Regions from separate parts of the Oleiphilus sp. HI0132 genome, predicted to be linked through region 3. Evidence: predicted binding sites of a transcription regulator. Region 3 holds the regulator's gene; each other region holds the start of a gene.
The links. Region 3 encodes sigma-54, which starts transcription at its own class of promoters, with help from an activator protein. Its sites were predicted from a motif close to TGGCACNNNNNTTGCTNT; they were not measured.
Positions count from the first base shown of each region.

Region 1: fliE (flagellar hook-basal body complex protein FliE) is a predicted target of sigma-54. The motif match lies at 2,079-2,096, and genes of this name have one in related genera.
Region 2: flgB (flagellar basal body rod protein FlgB) is a predicted target of sigma-54. The motif match lies at 1,652-1,669, and genes of this name have one in related genera.
Region 4: A3766_RS15260 (CmpA/NrtA family ABC transporter substrate-binding protein) is a predicted target of sigma-54. The motif match lies at 2,207-2,224, and genes of this name have one in related genera.

Region 1 covers NZ_LWGJ01000014.1:4,204-8,903, forward strand. Annotated here, with positions in the region: gene A3766_RS00245 (PAS domain-containing sensor histidine kinase) at 1-473, shown strand, start outside; gene A3766_RS00250 (sigma-54 dependent transcriptional regulator) at 488-1,903, shown strand; gene fliE (flagellar hook-basal body complex protein FliE) at 2,146-2,520, shown strand; gene fliF (flagellar basal-body MS-ring/collar protein FliF) at 2,596-4,320, shown strand; gene fliG (flagellar motor switch protein FliG) at 4,313-4,700, shown strand, end outside.
Region 2 covers NZ_LWGJ01001725.1:5,906-10,605, reverse strand. Annotated here, with positions in the region: gene A3766_RS26385 (adenylate/guanylate cyclase domain-containing protein) at 1-693, opposite strand, end outside; gene A3766_RS26380 (nitroreductase family protein) at 897-1,487, shown strand; gene flgB (flagellar basal body rod protein FlgB) at 1,713-2,120, shown strand; gene flgC (flagellar basal body rod protein FlgC) at 2,123-2,566, shown strand; gene A3766_RS26365 (flagellar hook assembly protein FlgD) at 2,580-3,260, shown strand; gene A3766_RS26360 (flagellar hook-basal body complex protein) at 3,333-4,700, shown strand, end outside.
Region 3 covers NZ_LWGJ01001353.1:7,035-11,734, reverse strand. Annotated here, with positions in the region: gene rapZ (RNase adapter RapZ) at 1-349, opposite strand, end outside; gene ptsN (PTS IIA-like nitrogen regulatory protein PtsN) at 392-853, opposite strand; gene hpf (ribosome hibernation-promoting factor, HPF/YfiA family) at 880-1,188, opposite strand; gene A3766_RS20700 (RNA polymerase factor sigma-54) at 1,291-2,835, opposite strand; gene lptB (LPS export ABC transporter ATP-binding protein) at 3,146-3,871, opposite strand; gene lptA (lipopolysaccharide transport periplasmic protein LptA) at 3,884-4,492, opposite strand; gene lptC (LPS export ABC transporter periplasmic protein LptC) at 4,476-4,700, opposite strand, start outside.
Region 4 covers NZ_LWGJ01001130.1:9,341-14,040, forward strand. Annotated here, with positions in the region: gene A3766_RS15255 (ABC transporter permease) at 1-343, opposite strand, end outside; gene A3766_RS15260 (CmpA/NrtA family ABC transporter substrate-binding protein) at 590-1,978, opposite strand; gene A3766_RS15265 (ANTAR domain-containing response regulator) at 2,321-2,944, opposite strand; gene A3766_RS15270 (NarK family nitrate/nitrite MFS transporter) at 3,103-4,575, opposite strand.

The sequences.
Region 1 (4,700 bases), on a different contig from region 3:
TCATACTCGCGCTTAAGCTTGCAGCCGTTCCAGTGATGGATGCCGCAAGTGTTGAGAGCGAGTGGGATATAGAAGCGTCTAATGCTGAAGTCTTATGCAATAAAGATGCCTTGGTAGGGGCTTGTCTTAATTTGGTAAATAACAGTATTGAAGCTTGGGAATGTTCTGCAGTTAGCAAGGAAACGCCATTAACAATAAAGATTAGTGTTGGGGTTAAGGAGGATGGGGCTGTGTGTCTTGTGATTAGAGATAGCGGTCCTGGTATTCCTGGCCAGCACAGGAGTAAGATTTTTGAACCGTTTTATACAACCAAGCAAAAAGGGACTGGCCTTGGGCTGGCGGTAGTTCAGTCTGTTGTTAAGGCGCATAAAGGTAATTTCAGAATGCGTTCATCCAAGAAAGGGGTGACTGCAATGATTGACCTGCCGTCAATTAATGTTACTCCTACTAATAATAATTTTGCTCAGTGTTAAGAGGTAAATAAGTCATGTCAGCGACCAAAGTATTAATTGTGGAAGATGATAAGGAATTAAGAGAAGCACTGTGTACAACATTACAGCTTGCAGGGATGGGCTTCGTAGAAGCGGACTGTGCTGAGAATGCATTGAAGGAGCTTGAAAACGCGCATTTTGATGTAGTGATAAGTGATGTAAATATGCCGGGAATGGATGGCCACGAGCTCTTGCAGCAGGTTAAGTTAAAATATCCTGGTTTGCCGATGATGCTTATCACTGCCTATGGTCAAATTAAGCTGGCTGTTGAAGCTATGCAAAGTGGTGCCGCAGACTATTTAGTAAAACCTTTCGAACCAAAAACCTTAATTCAATCAATTATTAAAATTTTGGGGCTTGGTGATACATCTGAAGAAAAGTCTAGTGATGAGAAAGGGCCTGTTGCTGAAGATCCATTCTCTAAGCAATTTTTTGAAGTCGCTCGCAAAGTTGCTGAATCTGATTCGACAGTAATGATTTCAGGTGAAAGTGGTACGGGTAAAGAAGTATTGGCGAGATATATTCACGAGTCATCATCGCGAAAGAACAAACCTTTTGTTGCTTTGAATTGCGCAGCAATCCCAGAGAATATGCTAGAAGCAACACTGTTTGGCCATGAGAAAGGGGCTTTTACCGGCGCGTATGCAAGTTCGCCCGGTAAGTTTGAGCTTGCCAATGGCGGAACCTTATTGCTAGATGAAATATCTGAAATGGATCTAGGCTTGCAGGCAAAACTACTTAGGGTTCTGCAAGAACGTGAAGTGGAGCGAGTTGGCGGAAGAAAAGCGATTCCTTTGGATGTACGGGTATTGGCGACGACAAACCGTGATTTAAAAGAGTACGTAAACGAAGGAAAGTTTAGAGAAGATTTGTATTATCGTCTGAGCGTGTTTCCCATGGCCTGGAAGCCTTTGCGAGAGCGTCCTATGGATATTTGGCCGCTGGCTAAACGCTTGCTTGCTGAGCATTCTAGCAAAATGAAGCGTGAAAAAATGGAGTTTGGTGAGGGTGTAGAGACTTACTTGTCTCAATACCATTGGCCGGGAAATGTCCGAGAGCTTGATAATGCGATTCAGCGTTCGCTGATTATGGCCTGCAATGGTGTGGTTAAGGTTAGCGACCTATGCTTGGATTTATCCGAGTCGGCTAACTGGATACTTGAATCCAAGCAAGAGGTTCCGACTGAGCAAGTTAGGTCGGTGCAGGTCGAGGTTGAGCCAAACTCTCGAACAGGTTTAGGTAAAGATCTAAAGCTTCGAGAATATCAAATAATTATCGATACCTTGCGTCAAGAAAATGGCAGAAAGAAGAATGCTGCCGAGAAGCTAGGTATTAGCCCAAGAACCTTGAGGTATAAGCTTGCTCAAATGAGAGAGCAGGGTATCGATATTGCAGCTGAAATGGCTGCCTAGGTATCGAATTGAGTGTACGGGTGGCTCTGCTAGTTGCCTGTTACAACAGGATTTCGTCAATCTGCTGATGATCTGTATGGGAGCGTATGCTCCCTTTTTTTGTTATTGCTAAGAATTAGCAATGCTATCATGTTAAACCTTCCAATCTATCTATAATTTCAGCTTGTCTGTGAATTGGCCCGCTTTATGCATTTACTAACTTAAGCGTATTTTTAGTAACGAAATTTTGACAAGGGGGATGTATGTCTGGGATTAACTCCGTAGGGGCTAGAGCAGATATCAATCAGGTGCTGGCTGAGATGAAAAATCTGCGTGCGCAGGTTCAGAAAACTCAGGTTCAGACTGAAGAAATATCTCCTACAAAAATTAATGCCACCCAGGAAGCGAGCCAAACACCTAAATTCAGTGACATGCTGTCTAGTGCGGTTGGCTCGGTCAATGATACACAATTAAAAGCGGGTCAAATGGCTAAGGCTTTTGAGCAGGGTGACCCAAGCGTTACGCTTTCGCAGGTAATGGTGCAATCTCAGAAAGCATCGGTATCTTTTCAGGCGTTGACGCAAGTAAGGAATAAGGTTGTACAGGCGTATCAGGATATTATGAAAATGCCGGTTTAAGTGTTTGCTTCTCGTTTGTAATGATTGGTATTTGAACAAGCACTGCTTATTTGGATTTTAGTAAAAGGTTAACTTATGGCACTCGCACCCACAGATACAGGTACAGACTCAGCATTGCCCGCTCAGGTGGGTGGTATCTCGGGTGAGCCTGACGTTGTCGGCACTGAAAGTGACTTGATGACCGGTATAAACCGGCTTGGAATCTTTCGGCAAGTAGGTTTGATGGTAGGTTTGGCCGCGAGTGTTGCCCTCGGTTTGGCGCTTGTTTTATGGCTTCAGGAGCCGGACTATCAGCCGTTGATGAGCTCGGTAGAAGCTCAGGACCTGGAAGAAGTTTCAAGCATTCTTAACTTGAATGGTGTTGACTTCAAGATGGATCACCGTACCGGCATATTGCTTGTTGAAGCGGGCAGGGTTCATGAAGCAAGAATGAAGCTGGCAGCGAATGGCATTACAAGCGATAACAGTGTCGGCTATGAGATCCTTGACCAGGATCAGGCCTTGGGTACTAGCCAGTTTATGGAGTCGACACGATTTAAGCGAGGCCTGGAAGGTGAGCTGGCGCGATCAATATCCAGTTTCAGAAATATCCGTAGCGCCAGAGTTCATTTGGCTATTCCGAAGAGGTCGGTGTTTGTTCGTGACTCAAGAGAACCTAGTGCATCAGTTTTGATCGAGACCTCTTCTATGCGGCCAGTGACACGTGAGCAGGTTGACTCGATTGTTAATCTCGTCGCCGGAAGTGTGCCGGAAATGGATATGAGCAAAGTTACTGTTGTTGATCAAAAGGGTAATCTATTGTCTCGGAACAACGAGTCCGAAGAAGACAAGCTGGTTTCAAGGGAGTTTGAGTATTCGCGTAAAATGGAAAAAGTTCTAAATGAGCGAATTACAGGTATATTGAGTCCTATCCTCGGGGCGGATCGTTTCAGGTCAGAAGTCTCGGCTGATGTGGATTTTACCCAGGTTGAAGAAACGGAAGAGTTTTACAACCCTGACATGCAAGCAGTCCGAAGTGAACAAACCTTGGATGAGCAGCGCCAGATGATGACAGATGGCGGTGTACCAGGCGCGCTTGCTAATCAGCCTCCCGCAGCGGGTGCTGCCCCTGAAGTAGCCAACGGTGCTGGCGCTGGTGAAGGAGGTTTACCGACAAATGTGCGTAAGCAAACCACTCGCAATTTTGAGGTGGACCGCACAATCAGCTACACACGTCACCAGCAAGGTAGGCTAAAGCGCTTAACGGTTGCTGTAGCAATTGATGATATACAGAATATCAACCCGGAAACAGGTGAGGTAAGCTATACTACATGGACGGCTGAAGAGCTTGAGCGTTTGACGCTATTGGTAAGGAATGCGGTAGGGTACTCAGCCGCACGAGGTGATAGCGTAAATGTGATTAATACGCCTTTTGCACCTAAGTTTGTGGAAGCCGTACAAGAGCCGGAAATATGGGAACAGGCGTGGTTCAAAGAGCTGGTGCCCAAAGGCATAGCAATGTTGTTCGCCTTGATTATTATCTTTACCGTCATTCGACCAGTGTTTAAGAATCTTTCTGAAGCTGGCGCTCAAGCGAAAGAGCTTGCTTTAGCGGGAGATGAGGACGGTTTGGCACAGATGGATGCCATGAGTGAAGGTGAGGCAGGAGAACGAGTTACTTTGAGTGCCTCTGATGAGTTTCTGTTACCGGGGGCTTCGGAAGGTTTTGATCGACAACTTAATGCCTTGAAAGGTTTGATTGCTGAGGACCCTGCTAGGGTTGCTCAGGTAATTCGTCAATGGGTAAATGTAGATGACTGATGGTGACGGCGATAAAAAGCTGCCAAAAGTTTCGCGGGTAGATGCTGCTGCGATTTTACTAATGAGCCTGGGTGAAGCGGACGCTGCCCAGGTTTTGAAGCATATGGGGCCAAAAGAAGTACAGCGGGTGGGTACCTCTATGGCGGCATTGAAAGATATTAGTCAGGAACAGGTCGAAGGGGTAATGATCGAGTTTCTGGAGGCTGTCGGATCCCAAACGGGTATGGGAATCGGTTCTGATGAGTATATCAAGAATATGCTGACAGAGGCTTTAGGTCAGGACAAGGCGGATAGCTTAATTGACCGAATTCTTGTTGGTGGTAATACAACTGGTTTAGATACGCTTAAATGGATGGATGGTCGTGCTGTAGCGGAGCTTA
Region 2 (4,700 bases), on a different contig from region 3:
ACGTTCGCCGGTAAAAATTGACTGCCAGACTTGTGGAGATAGGTATTTAGCAAGCTTGTGAGAAAGCGATATAGACTGCTCTCTTTGTGTCTGAATCTGGTGCTTGGCCTTATGTAAGGCTTCGGCTTGTTGGTGGGTATAGTAAGCAGTAACCGAGACATAGACTGTAGCGCTAATACCGGCCACTAGATCGACAATCATTGGTGCGTGAGGCGCGAAGTCAAGGCCGAATATCATGGAGGAAATAATGGTGGAGGTAAGTAAGATTAGGTTGCCTTTGAGCCAGGTCGACATACCTCCAACGACGATGAAGCTAAAACTCGCCATGAGAATATTGAATATGGTTGCCGTCGGGCTGAAGTCAATTAGTACAATAATGACACCGACCAAAGCGCCATCTATTAGTAGTGTGTTCTCACGTGCTGCAGCGCTTTGCTCTAGCTTTAAATGTCTAATAACAAAGTAAAGAAGGTGTGGCCATAACATGGCCGCAGGAATAAACCAGATCAAGTAGTCGTGGAAATGTCCTTCAAGAACACCGACCGCCATCGTGATACTAGACGTCAAATAAGCCAAAACCCTGCCGTTGTATGCGGGCATGACTGACGGTGGCGTATCTATTTTGTCGGTGGAGTGTTGTGTCGCCTTATTCTGTGTTGACGATTTTTTATTAGATATTTTCAATGGGATCATTTTTTCATACATCTCTGATAAGCAGCAAAGGTTATCAGTTCCCTTATATATAGACAAATTTTGCTTACACTGTTTTAATTTCGTTCTTGGGAAATAGCGCTTGCACTAAGGTTTCGTGATCTAAATGTGGTTATATCATTATGTTCACCTGAAAAGAATAGTGCAGGTTAGGTAGCTTATATTAAAGCAGGAGATACGCGGGTATGAATGAGCATAAAACAATTGATGAGGCGGGCTCTCATGCGGTGTTGGAAATATTGAAGTCCAGGGTTTCTCATCCTCGCTTGAGTGCTCCAGCCCCAAGCCCTGATCAAATGGAAACTGTTTTTCAAGCAGCGCTTAGGACGCCTGACCATAAATGCTTAAAGCCATGGCGATTTCTTGTGATCGAAGGGGACTCGTTACATCGTCTGGGTGATTTGTTTTGTCAGGCTGCTGAAGCGAATGAGGGAAAGCTTAGTGAAGCGCAAGAAAATAAATACCGCTCAATGCCGCTTCGAGCGCCCAAGATCATCGTTGCTGTGTCCAAAAACATCGAACACCCTAAAGTACCTTTCGAAGAGCAGGTTGTGTCCTGCGGCGTTGCGGTGGGTTATATGTTGTTAGCGCTTCAGGCGCAGGGCTTTGGTGGTATTTGGCGTACCGGAGAAATGGCATTGAATGGCGACGTGAAGCAAGGCCTGGGTTTATCGCTCGAGGAGTCTATCGTGGGCTTCTTATATATTGGTACACCGCTTGCCGAAGCCAAAAAGTTAGCGCCTGTTGCTAGTAAGGATTACTTTGTCCCATGGTAGTGCTCGGCGATTTTCCTCTGACTATAAATTGGGTCAACCCAGGTGATATCTTCGCTTGTTCCCTCAAAAAACGGCAAATCTAAAAGGATAGGAATTGCCGATCTAAAAAACTCCATAAAACCATAAGTATTTGATTTTTAAGTATTAAAAAAATATTTATTGGTTGGCATCGCAATTGCTTTATCTAATCGTAGAAACTTTATGATGAAGCAAGTGGGAGTATCGATGTCGATTTCATTCAGCAATGCATTAGGAATTCACGAACAAGCGCTGGAGTTACGTGTTAACCGTGCTGAGGTGTTGGCTAATAACTTGGCTAATGCAGATACACCCGGATTTAAGGCAAGAGATATAGACTTCAAAGCGGTCCTGGGTAATGAAATGGCTAGCCAGGGAGGCGCAAAGTCTCTCGAGATGGCGACCACGAACGGACAGCACTTGCCTCATGCTAACTCGAGCGGAAGCAATGAGTTGCTTTATCGAACGCCCAGCCAGCCATCTGTTGACGGTAATACCGTTGATACCCAAGAAGAAATGGCAGAGTTTATGAAGAATACCTTGCAATACCAATCCAGCTTCCAGTTTTTGAATGGCAAGTTCAAGTCACTAACCAATGCGATTCGGGGTGAATAAATATGTCTCTTAGTCAGATTTTTGATATTGCCGGATCCGGCATGGCTGCTCAATCTATTCGCTTGAATACCACTGCTAGTAATATTGCTAATGCAGACAGTGCGGCAAGTAGTATTGATGAAGTATATCGCGCCCGAAAGCCCATCTTTTCGGCTGTCCAAGAAGATGCCATGCGCCAGGCAGTTGGTGGGGATTTCTTACAGCAGACGCCTGAGTCGGTAGGTGTTGAAGTAAAAGGGATTGTTGAAAGTGATGCACCTTTGGATATGCGTTACCAGCCTGACCACCCGTTGGCTGATGAGCAGGGATATGTGATGTACCCGAATGTAAATGTCGTTGAAGAGATGGCTGACATGCTTTCTGCTTCTCGAAGCTTTCAAACCAATATTGATGTAATGGATGCGGCAAAAACAATGATGCAGCGTTTGTTAACGCTAGGTCAGTAAGGGGCTAAATCTTATGACAGATATAAATACAACGGTGTCTTCTGCTGATGCTTTATCAGACTACCGCTATGAACCGACGACCAAAACACAAGGTTCGTCTGATCTAGGTCAGAATGAGTTTATGGAGTTGATGATTGCCCAGATGGAGAATCAAAGCCCGCTGGACCCTCAAGATAATGGTGAGTTCATTTCTCAGTTAGCAGAGTTTAGCTCTCTTGAAGAAATGCAGAAACTAAGTTCGCAAGTAGAAAGTTTTGCAACCCAGTATCAGTCTAGTCAGGCTTTGCAGGCTTCTGCAATGGTTGGGCGAACGGTTTTGGTGCCAGGTACTGAAGCTCCCATGGCGGCAGACGGAACAATTAGTGGATTGGTTGATCTTGAAGCCAGTACAGGTTCATTAAAGGTAAGTATCTTTAACGGTTCTGGTGAGTTGGTTAATCAGGTGGATATGGGGCAACAACTTGCCGGTTCTGTACCATTCTCGTGGGATGGAACAAATAGCAAGGGGGAGCAGATGCCCTATGACAATTACACGATCGCTGCTGAATCGAATCAAGGAGGAGATGTAAGTCAAATTACGACCTTGCTTTCCGCCAATGTGAGTAGCGTATCGATCGGGACTGGTGGTGCCATTTCGCTTAACTTAGCCGGTATGGGCGCTATTCCTTTAGAAGATGTTAGAGAGATTAACTAGGCATGAGTATGTGTCTGGCGTGCGAAATAATTGTAATCATTACGACAAAAAGAATCAGAAGAGAGGTGTAGTATGCCGTTTAACGTTGCATTAGGTGGGTTGAGAGCATCCTCCACGGACTTGGAAGTTACGGGTAATAACATTGCGAACGCGAGTACTGTTGGTTTTAAGCGTTCGCGTGCCGAGTTTGGTGATGTTTATTCCAATAGTTTTTTCGGCAGGGGGGCTACCTCAACGGGAGACGGTGTCGCAGTACAAAATATTCGACAGATGTTTGGTCAGGGTAACGTAAGCCTTACTGACAATAACCTGGACTTAGCAATTACCGGAAATGGCTTTTTCGTGCTTAGTGATCAGGGTGAGGCCAAATATTCGCGTGCTGGTCAGCTAGGTGTGGATAAAGATGGTTTCATGGTCAATAACACGGGTATGCGTGTCCAGGGCTTTCAGGCTGATGAAGGTGGGACGGTATCGGGAGTTCTGGGTGATCTGGTTGTTGATGCGAATGATCTGCCTCCATCAAGATCAACTAATGTCGAAGCAGCTTTGAATCTGGATTCTTCAGAAGAAGCTTTGACTCAGAGTGGCACAACGATTAACTCGAACGGTGCAACGGATGTTGGTGTAGCACAAGCAGGAATTGTGAATGGCTATGCGAGTCAGGATATCGAAGTGACCTTTCCGGATGGCACGTCGCAGACCATTACAACGACTGCGGAATCAACTGCCGGGGCAATTGCATCTCAGTTTTCGCTTTTAGAAGGTGTGGATGCGACTGCTAGTACCAGCTCTACAATAACCTTAGCTGGATATGATAATGCCTCAGGAAATATGAGTATTAGCTTAAACGGAATTAGTTTCCAGCCAGCCGGTGCAACAGATGCATTGCAATTGGCCGACTTGGGAACTCGTATTAACTCGTCTGCGTTGGTGGGGGTTACCGCCGTCATAGATAGTGCTACTGGTGATTTGCAGATTATTCAGGATCAAGGAGCTAACTTGGTATTCGGTTTTGCGGGTGTCTCGGGCGATAGTTTTGAGGTTCTTGGGAGTGATGCCGCGGCGACGCCGGTAGTGCTTGACCCTGATGCTGTTCCTGCCGTTTTGAATGCGACTGTAGGTGGTGGAGTTAGCATTGTACTTGACGAGGGGGTCGTTGCGACCAACTTAAGTGCCTCAACGCCCGTCATTACCAACTTTACCGGTGCGCCTTTTGTTAATAACCAATTTTCACCAACGGATCCTGGTACCTATAACCACGCGACGTCAACGACTATTTTTGACAGTCTTGGTAACTCTCATGTTTTGACCATGTATTTCGTTAAGCAGCAGTCTTCGTTGTCGGGAGAAAATACCTGGCAAATGCATGTGCAGGTGGATAACCAGGATGTTGGAGATCCATTAATTGGAACAGATGCATCGCGAGCGACTTATAATTTG
Region 3 (4,700 bases):
GTGAGTGTGTTGTGCTGCTAAGTGGGTGTTTGCGTCGAGTATCGTGAAAGCGCTTTAGGAGCGTCTCACTTTGTGCGTCAAGAAAAATGATATCGACATCAATCTCCATCTGCTTTAGCTTCTCGTAAACTTGGGGGAATGCTTCTATTCCACCCTGCAGATTTCTAGCATCGATACTGATCGCAACGTTACTTAACCTTGTATCTTTACCTTGTAGTGATTGTTTACCAAGGTTTAGTAAAAGCCCAACCGGTAAATTATCAATGCAGTAATACCCCATGTCTTCAAGGACGTGAAGGGCCGTGCTTTTTCCGGAACCGGATCTGCCACTGACAATAACGAGCTTCATAAGAAGTTCCTAGCAATTTTGAGCTTCTAAGGTTTGTAGGTCTTAAGCAATTATTTTCTGATAAAGTTCAGTGCCTGTAGCAGATTCCCTTAAACTATCGCAAAAAGCAGTGTTGTTGAACTTCTCTGCAATTTGACTTAAAAGATCCAGGTGCTCGCTCGTCGCCTCGGAGGGGACAAGTAAAACGAAAAGAATATCAACGTCTTCGTTATCTATCGAGTCAAAAGGTATCTTTTTTTCAAGTGTAAATAGACAACCAATAACTTGTTTGCAGTTTTCCAGTCTGCTGTGGGGAATGGCAATTCCTTGCCCAACTCCCGTGCTTCCCAGTCGTTCACGAGAAATAAGGTTGTCAAATATTTCAGTTTCATCAAGATGAGGAAATTGTTTTGAGACCAGGTGTGCAGCCTGTTGAAGAACTTTTTTCTTGCTACCACCGGGCAAACCGCGTTGGGTTAGCTCCGGTGACAAGATGGCCTCGATAGTAATTTTATTTTCAGACATTTTTCGACTCTAAAGATCGCTAATAACTAGCGTGCTGCTGCGCCGTGTGCGCGGTCAACTTTCTTTTCCTTGTGCTTAAGAATTTGACGGTCTAGCTTATCAACTAGCTGGTCGATAGCGGCATACATGTCGTCGTTCTCGGCGTGGCCGTGGATATCTGCACCAGCGATATGTAGCGTTGATTCAGCAATATGTGCTTGTTTCGATACAGAAAGGGTTACCTGTACGTTGCTAATGCCGCCAATATGGCGCTCTAGCTTTTGCAATTTGGTTTTCACATATTCTTTAAGTGCATCAGTTAAATCTACATGATGGCCAGTGATATTTAATTGCATAGTATTCTCCTATCATCGTTATTTTTAGCGAGAGTTGAATATTGACTCACTTTTCGCTTATCAAATCAACTTGCTGCAGGCAGCAAGTTATCAAATATTGTATTAAACCAATCTTTTTCTTTCGTTCGATGGGGGGATCGACATCGCTTCGCGGTATTTTGCGATAGTGCGGCGGGCGACGTTAATTCCTTGCTCTTTCAACAAGTCGGCAATCTTGCTATCGCTAAGAGGTTTTTTAGGGTTTTCTGCTGATATTAACTTCTTAATAATTGCGCGAATCGCTGTTGACGAGCACTCTCCGCCAGTAGTTGTGCTGACGTGGCTTGAGAAAAAGTATTTGAGTTCAAATATGCCTCGTGGCGTATGCATGTACTTTTGTGTTGTCACACGAGATATGGTGGACTCATGCATTTCTACCGCTTCAGCAATATCATGTAAAATCAGCGGCTTCATCGCTTCATCACCATAGTCAAGGAAGCCTTGTTGGTGAGCTACTATCTTACTTGCCACTTTTAGAAGCGTCTCGTTACGACTTTGTAGGCTTTTAATAAACCACTTTGCTTCTTGAAGTTGATCCTTCATAAAGGTGTTGTCGTTACTGGAGTCAGCTCTCTTTATAAACGAAGCATAATTTGCATTGACCCTTATTTTTGGCGCAATCTCTGGGTTGAGCTCAACTTTCCAGCGTCCTTTTTCTTTCTTTACGACGACATCTGGCACAATGTACTCAGGCTCGGAAGAAGCAATGGATTCACCTGGTTTAGGGTTCAAAGACTGAATTAGAGAGATAACCTCTTTCAGTTCATGCTCTTTAAGGCGGCTGCGTCGCATTAGTTGAGCGTAGTCTCTTGATCCTAATAAGTTCAGGTAGTGGCTGATTACAAGCTTTGCTTGTGGTAGCCAGGGCGTATCTTTTGGTAGCTGGCGTAACTGTAGCAGCAAACAGTCGGGCAGGTCTTTGGCAAATACCCCAGGTGGATCAAAGTGCTGCACGCGTTTTAAGACGGCTTCAACTTCATCTAATTCAACCGGGTCTTCGTCATCTGAGTTGTGCAGCCCCTCGTGTATCTCTTCAACGGTATTCGTTAGGTAGCCGTCTGTATCTGTTGCGTCGATTAATGACATCGCAATGTATCGGTCGCGATCAGACATGGGGGTAAGGTTAAGTTGCCAATCTAGATGATCTGCAAGAGACTCGGTAGCAGCGTTTCTTTGTTCGAAGGCATTGTTGTCATCTTCGGGAACGGGACCACTGGGCGCATTGTTTGTATATATGTCATCCCAAGCCGTATCAACAGGCAGATCTTCCGGTATAGTATCTGACCACTCTTCACTAGGCGTGTCGGCTTCATTACTAGCAGGTGCTTCGCTCGAACTGGTGTCTGTACTACTGCTTTGTTGGTTGTCCTGAGAGGCGTACTCGTTGCCATCATTTTGATGACTTTCATTCTGATTTTCTTGTTTATCACTTGTATTTCCAGGCTCGTTGTTATCGTCCTGGAGTTCGAGCATAGGATTAGATTCCAATGCTTCTTGTATTTCGTTTTGAAGGTCAAGAGTCGACAATTGTAGCAAGCGGATTGCTTGCTGCAATTGAGGTGTCATTGTCAGTTGTTGACCGAGCTTTAATTGGAGAGAAACCTTCATGTTCATGAGGATGTCACCAACTTAAGACTTAAATTTTGAATCATGTATTGTCGCTTATTATATTTTGCGGAAATGGTCGCTGTGAATAAACGTATTTATATTTACTTCATTTACACAAGTGTAGTGCGAAGATAGCAAAGTGTGAAACAAATAAAAGTATATTTACGTTACCAGCCTACAAATAATTGTTTTAGATCAAGTTATCGTCTTGTTGACGTGAAAATTGCATGCTACTCATTTCTAAGCTGAAAGTCATGCTTAATTGTTTGTATATGCTGTTCGAATCGAATGCTATGAACTAGCCACTGGCTTATAATTTGAATTGATTGCCCAAGTAGACTTGTTTGACCTTTTCATTATTCAGAATGTCTTCAGCACTTCCTGAAGCAATGATATGGCCATCACCAACAATATAGGCTTTTTCACAAATATCCAGCGTTTCTCTAACGTTGTGATCGGTTATGAGTACGCCGATATTTTTACTTTTAAGGTGAGAGACGATTGACTTGATGTCGTTGACCGATATTGGGTCGACACCTGCGAAGGGCTCATCGAGTAGAATGAAGTCAGGCTCCATTGCTAAAGCTCTGGCTATTTCCACTCGCCTACGTTCACCGCCTGACAAGGCCATGCCAAGACTATCTTTGATGTGAGTGATGTGAAACTCTTCGAGTAAGGCTTCCATTCTTTGTCGCCTTTCGCTGCGAGAAAGATCTTTTCTAATCTCTAGTACCGCCAGGATATTGTCTCGAACACTTAACTTTCTAAATATTGAAGCTTCCTGGGGCAGGTAGCCGACACCGTTTCGTGCCCTATCATGCATAGCCATGGATGATAGGTCGGTATCATTAACTGATATCTTGCCTTTATCATGCTTAACCAGGCCTACAATCATATAGAAACAAGTGGTTTTACCAGCACCGTTAGGGCCGAGCAGCCCGATCACTTCACCGCTGTTGATAGTCAGGGAAACATCTTTAACTATTTGGCGTTTATCATAGGCCTTGGCTAGGTTTTCTGCTTTTAAAGTTTTCATTGTTGCTCAGGTCTATTGCTTTTGCTCGGCACCGGACTCGGCATTTGGAGCAGGTTCGAGTGGCAGTTTGTTTTCGTTTTCTGGAGAACCTTTTATTAGTGGCACTTCAGTATTTTCCGATGCGGTCTCGGCATTAGGGTAGTAATGAATTTTAACTCGAGACCCTTGGGTCTGATCTCCCTTGGCGCGTATAGCTCTTCGTACAATGTCGTACTCTATTTCTTCACCTGAAAAGGAGTTGTCTTGTTGTACTAACTTAGCTTGGCCGGAAAAACGTAACAAGTTGTCTTTTGCAATATAAGTAATAGAGCTGCCATAGCCATGAGTGTTCGGGCTATCGGCGCTTACTTGTTGTACAAAGTGTGCTGGCTGGCCAGAGGCCTGGATGGTTGTAATGCTGCGATTTGTCGCCTTTACAGAAATATTATCTGCTTCTAGGCGAGATAAACCTTGGGAGATTATGACATTGCCGGTATAGGTTGACGTGCCATTCTGGTCGTCAAGGCTAGCCTGGTCTGACTCTATGGATATTGGAAGTTTACTGCTCGGGTCGATTGCAAAACAAAAAGCAGGCAAAAGGGTTAACAGGGTGGCACGGAGCAAGCTATTTATTGAAGGCATACTGTCCTCTGACATTGCTAAGGAGTTCAATGCGTTTTTCATTAAGCCAGCCGTTTAAGCCGGTTGCTTGAATGACGCTTTGATCTTTCCTAATGGTAACGGCTTGGTTTGATGAGATAAAGGCCTGTTTTCGGTCTATCGATATTTGATCGCTTTCAATGCTCCATGTTTTATCGCTGGGGATAATCTGCTCGATGATGACATTTCC
Region 4 (4,700 bases), on a different contig from region 3:
TCGCTATCGCTGCAGCCAATAAGAAGCCAGAAGCGACCGTCTTTAAGCTGGTAAAGATCTGATCGAGGAAAGTTTCTTTCCCGGTATACGCTCTGATTTTAGGCACATAAGATGGATCTTCAGCCACTCGTGCCGCATTTCTTTTCTCTTGCCTTTCGTAGAAGGCTTGCTCTTTAGTCCGCTCGGAAACGTGCTCATCATATAAAGAGACGAACTGCTCCATTACCATCGCGGGACCCGGAAACTGCCCCAAAGAAGTTTTAACACTCTGTGCGGCTGCCGCCCAAATAATGAGAAATACCGCAATACCTGCCATGGGTATTGCCAGAGTCTTCGCTGCCATCGCACCAAACTCTAATACCTTATCCAACCAAACAATTGGTTGTTCTATATCGTCCTTAAGAGATGTCGCCGTTGACATAATCTTCTGCTCCTGCTTAAAGCTACTTCAGTTAACTGACGACTCTCGTTCTAACAAACATTGAGAGCCGATCAAGATAAATCTTTCTTAGACAAACTTCGTTATCAGCAGTCAGACAACAAACCCTGGTTCAGGCCAGCATTTGTCGTCCGACATATGTAATACTCTTTAGATCTTGTCGCCTGATTTCAGACCAATTGAGAACTTCTCGATATACTTGTTTGGTTGTGTACCGTCATAAACAATGTTATCGATAAAGTGCGTTTGTGGGTCACGGTAGCCATCTTCAGTAGAGAAGTCTGGGAAGTCAGCCGCTTTCGCTTTACCTTCTTTGATCAAAGACTGCGCCGCACGTGCATAGATATCAGGACGATATACTTTCTTCGCCAAATCTTTGTACCACTCGTCGCTCTTATCTTCAGAGATCTGACCCCAACGACGCATTTGCGTTAGATACCAGATAGCATCTGAGTAGTATGGGTAAGTCGCGTTATAACGGAAGAATACGTTGAAGTCTGGTACTGAACGCTTATCGCCTTTCTCGTACTCAAAAGTACCCGTCATACTGTTTGCAATAACGTCATAGTCAGCACCAACATAGTTAGGTTGTGACAAGATCTTAACCGCTGCTGGACGGTTAGCATTGTTGTTAGCATCTAACCACATCGCTGCACGAATCATCGCTCGCGTTAAACGAACTGTCGTATTCGGGTATTTCTCAGCAAATTCTTTAGTAATACCAAATACTTTCTCTGGGTTGTCTTTCCAGATCTCGTAATCAGTCACTACTGGCACACCGATACCTTTGAATACGGCCTGCTGGTTCCAAGGCTCACCTACACAGTAGCCATAGATCGTGCCGGCTTCCAAGGTAGACGGCATTTGTGGTGGAGGTGTTACTGATAGCAAGGCATCTGCATCGATCTTACCTGTCGTGTCACCCTTATGAGGCGCGTAGTAGCCAGGGTGAATACCGCCCGCTGCTAACCAGTATCTTAGCTCATAGTTATGAGTCGAAACCGGGAATACCATCCCCATGTTAAAAGGCTTTCCATCTTCCTTGTACTTCTCGACAACTGGCTTCAGCGCATCAGCTTTAATTGGGTGAACAGGTTTTCCATCAGCCATCTTTGGAATATTTGGCTTCATCTGTTCCCAAATATCATTTGAAACGGTGATCGCATTACCATTCAAATCCATTGAGAAAGGCGTAATGATATGAGCTTTAGTTCCATAACCCATCGTCGCTGCAATAGGCTGTCCCGCTAGCATATGTGCACCATCCAAGCGACCGTCAATTACGCCATCAAGCAAGACCTTCCAGTTAGCTTGAGCTTCAATTTTGACGTACAGGCCTTCATCCTCAAAGTAACCGTTTTCATAGGCGACAGCTATTGGCGCCATGTCTGTTAGTTTGATAAAACCGAAAGTTAACTCCTCTTTTTCCGGATAGCCTAATTTCTCTGCATGCGCCGCGCCGCTAGTCATACCAACTGCGACACTTGCGCTGATTACTGTTGTCATCGTTGCCGTTTTTAACGATTTAAACCACTTCATAAAACGCTTCCTTTATATCAATGAATCAATAATAAACTTTCAAAAAATCCAAAAAAAAGGCGCCCACCGATTAGTCGCCTCTAATGAGACCACTAACTGATGAGCACCTTTGCTCGTTCAAACCTGACCGCGCCATTGCGATCTTGTTTGATGTCTTTCTGATCGCCGTTGATAGAAAGACATTATGTTTTGTTTCATGAACGCCTTGCGTTCGTAGATATACCAGTTAAAGCACAAGCCGTGCCAACTTTTTATACCTTATATATCAACTACTTGACAATATCACGCAGAAATACGACCCATTTCAGTGCACCAAGCACTTACTAACGACTTGCTTTAGGGCTACTCGACATCACCCAATAAGGAAAACACATCAATAATGCTTTCAGCCACTTTCACAATCGGCTGCCCCTTATCCATCGCCAACTTTCTAAGAGAGGTATATGCCTCATCTTCACTCAGGCCCTTCTGTTTCATCAACAAACCTTTAGCCTTCTCTAAGGTCTTTCTTTCGGCCAATTTGGTTTTTGTCGTGTTTAATTCCTTTATTAAACCTTGCTGCTCATGAAAACGAGCTACTGCGATATTAATAATTGAAGGCAAGCGCTGTGGCTGTATATCATCCACAATAAAAGCACTGACACCGGCCTTCACCACCTTCTGAACCAGCGGCGGCGCATCCTTTTCTGAGAAAACAATGACGGGAAGCGGCATGCGCTCTCGAAGTTCGACCAGTTGCTGTAAAGTGTCTTCGTCGGGCAAGTCCATGCCCACCACAAGAATATCAGGCTGATGCTCCTCTGCTTTCTCCAGCATAAGACAAGCATCTGTGACAGTCTCGATTATCGGATAAGCGTTTTCGCGAAGAGCTCTGCGTAACAACGCAGCTCTTGAATCCAGAGGGTCAATTAACAGTGCGCGTTCTTTTTGAGAGAGCCCTGTATTTGAGATAACAGCTCTAGTCATACGACACCACCTTATTCATAAATTCAGACACAACTAAGTATGAAATACTCATTCCCTTCTGGCATAGGTCTGATAAATATTAAATGGTAAAAAATAGAGGGTATAAAAAGGAGCGAGCCTGTCAAAAGTACAGGCTCGCAATCAAGTCCTAGCTAAACCTAGCTAACCTCGATCATTTGAACAGTGCCATCAGGTAATACTTCATGCATATGACCTTTAGGCTCATCCAAGAACTGAACCAGAGCCAAGCAAGCCACCGCAGCACCTGCAATCACCATAAAGAAGGTCGATGCATCAACAAAAGAATAGACCGTCAGGAAGGTCACGCCACCCACGTTGCCATAGGCGCCAACCATACCTGCAATTTGGCCAGTCATACGACGCTTAACCAGTGGCACCATTGCAAACACTGCACCTTCACCAGACTGAACGAAGAAAGAACAAAGCAATACCGCCGCAACCGCTAATGGAATCATCCAGGTGCTATCAACTAGCGATAGAATCAAGTAACCGACCGTCAAACCAGCAATCAGAATAGTTAAGGTTTTCTTACGACCAAACTTATCTGACAAATAACCACCAGTTGGGCGCGCCGCCAAGTTCATCAATGCGAATGCACCCCCCAATAAGCCAGCCATAACAGGCGTTAGATCGAAGGTTTCCATAAAGAATGCAGGTAACATTGAAACAACTGCCAACTCTGAACCAAAGGTAACGAAGTAAGCCCAATCTAGAATAGCCACTTGCTTAAACTTATACTGGTCATTTTCTGGCAAAGAAGTATGTAGATGTTCTTTGTTCACTTGATAGATTGAGTGCATTTGGAAAGCAAACAGACCAGCGAGCACCCCCCATAAAATGTTTGCTGTTGTTGCCGATAGTAGACTTACACCCGCTGGAGATAGCTTCCATGTCAAAACAGCCAAGGCAATATACATAGGCACATTCATCGCGATATAGAACCAGAAATCACGCTTATTACTTACTTCCAAACCACCCGATTTCTTTGGCTTAAAGTAAGTCGAACCTTTCGGTGTATTACGAACATTTTTGTAAAAGATCATGCTATAAACAAAAGCAACAACACCTGTTGTTGCGATAGCATATCTCCAACCATCATCACCACCATATACGTAAGCTGCTACCGCTGGAAGAGTCCATGCTGCAGCTGCCGAACCGAAGTTACCCCAGCCACCATATACACCTTCTGCTAAGCCAACCGTCTTCGCAGGGAACCATTCTCCCACCATACGAATACCGATAACAAAACCCGCACCAATAAAGCCACACAAGAAACGGAATAAGGCTAACTGCTCATAAGTTTGAGCTAGAGCAAAACCCCAACAAAGAAACGCCGACACCATCAACAACAAGCTATAAACAGCGCGCGGCCCAAACTTATCCACCAACATCCCGACAACAATACGCGCTGGTATAGTAAGTGCAACGTTAAGGATCAATAACGCCTTCCACTGGGCATTACTCATATCAAATGCTGCCATAATGAAAGGCTTCATTGGCGCATGACTGAACCACATCACGAAGGTCAAAAAGAATGCAAACCAGGTAAAGTGCAATATTTGTGTCGGTCGACTGGAAAAATCCAATAACCTTAATCGAGCTTCAGACATGCGGGGTTCCTTAAATAGATTGAATGAAAACTAGGCCACCATAATCAAAAGTCGATCCAACTAAGATTTTTTTCTTTACTTTCAACAAGATAAAAACAGATAATTACACAAACGACTTGCGCACA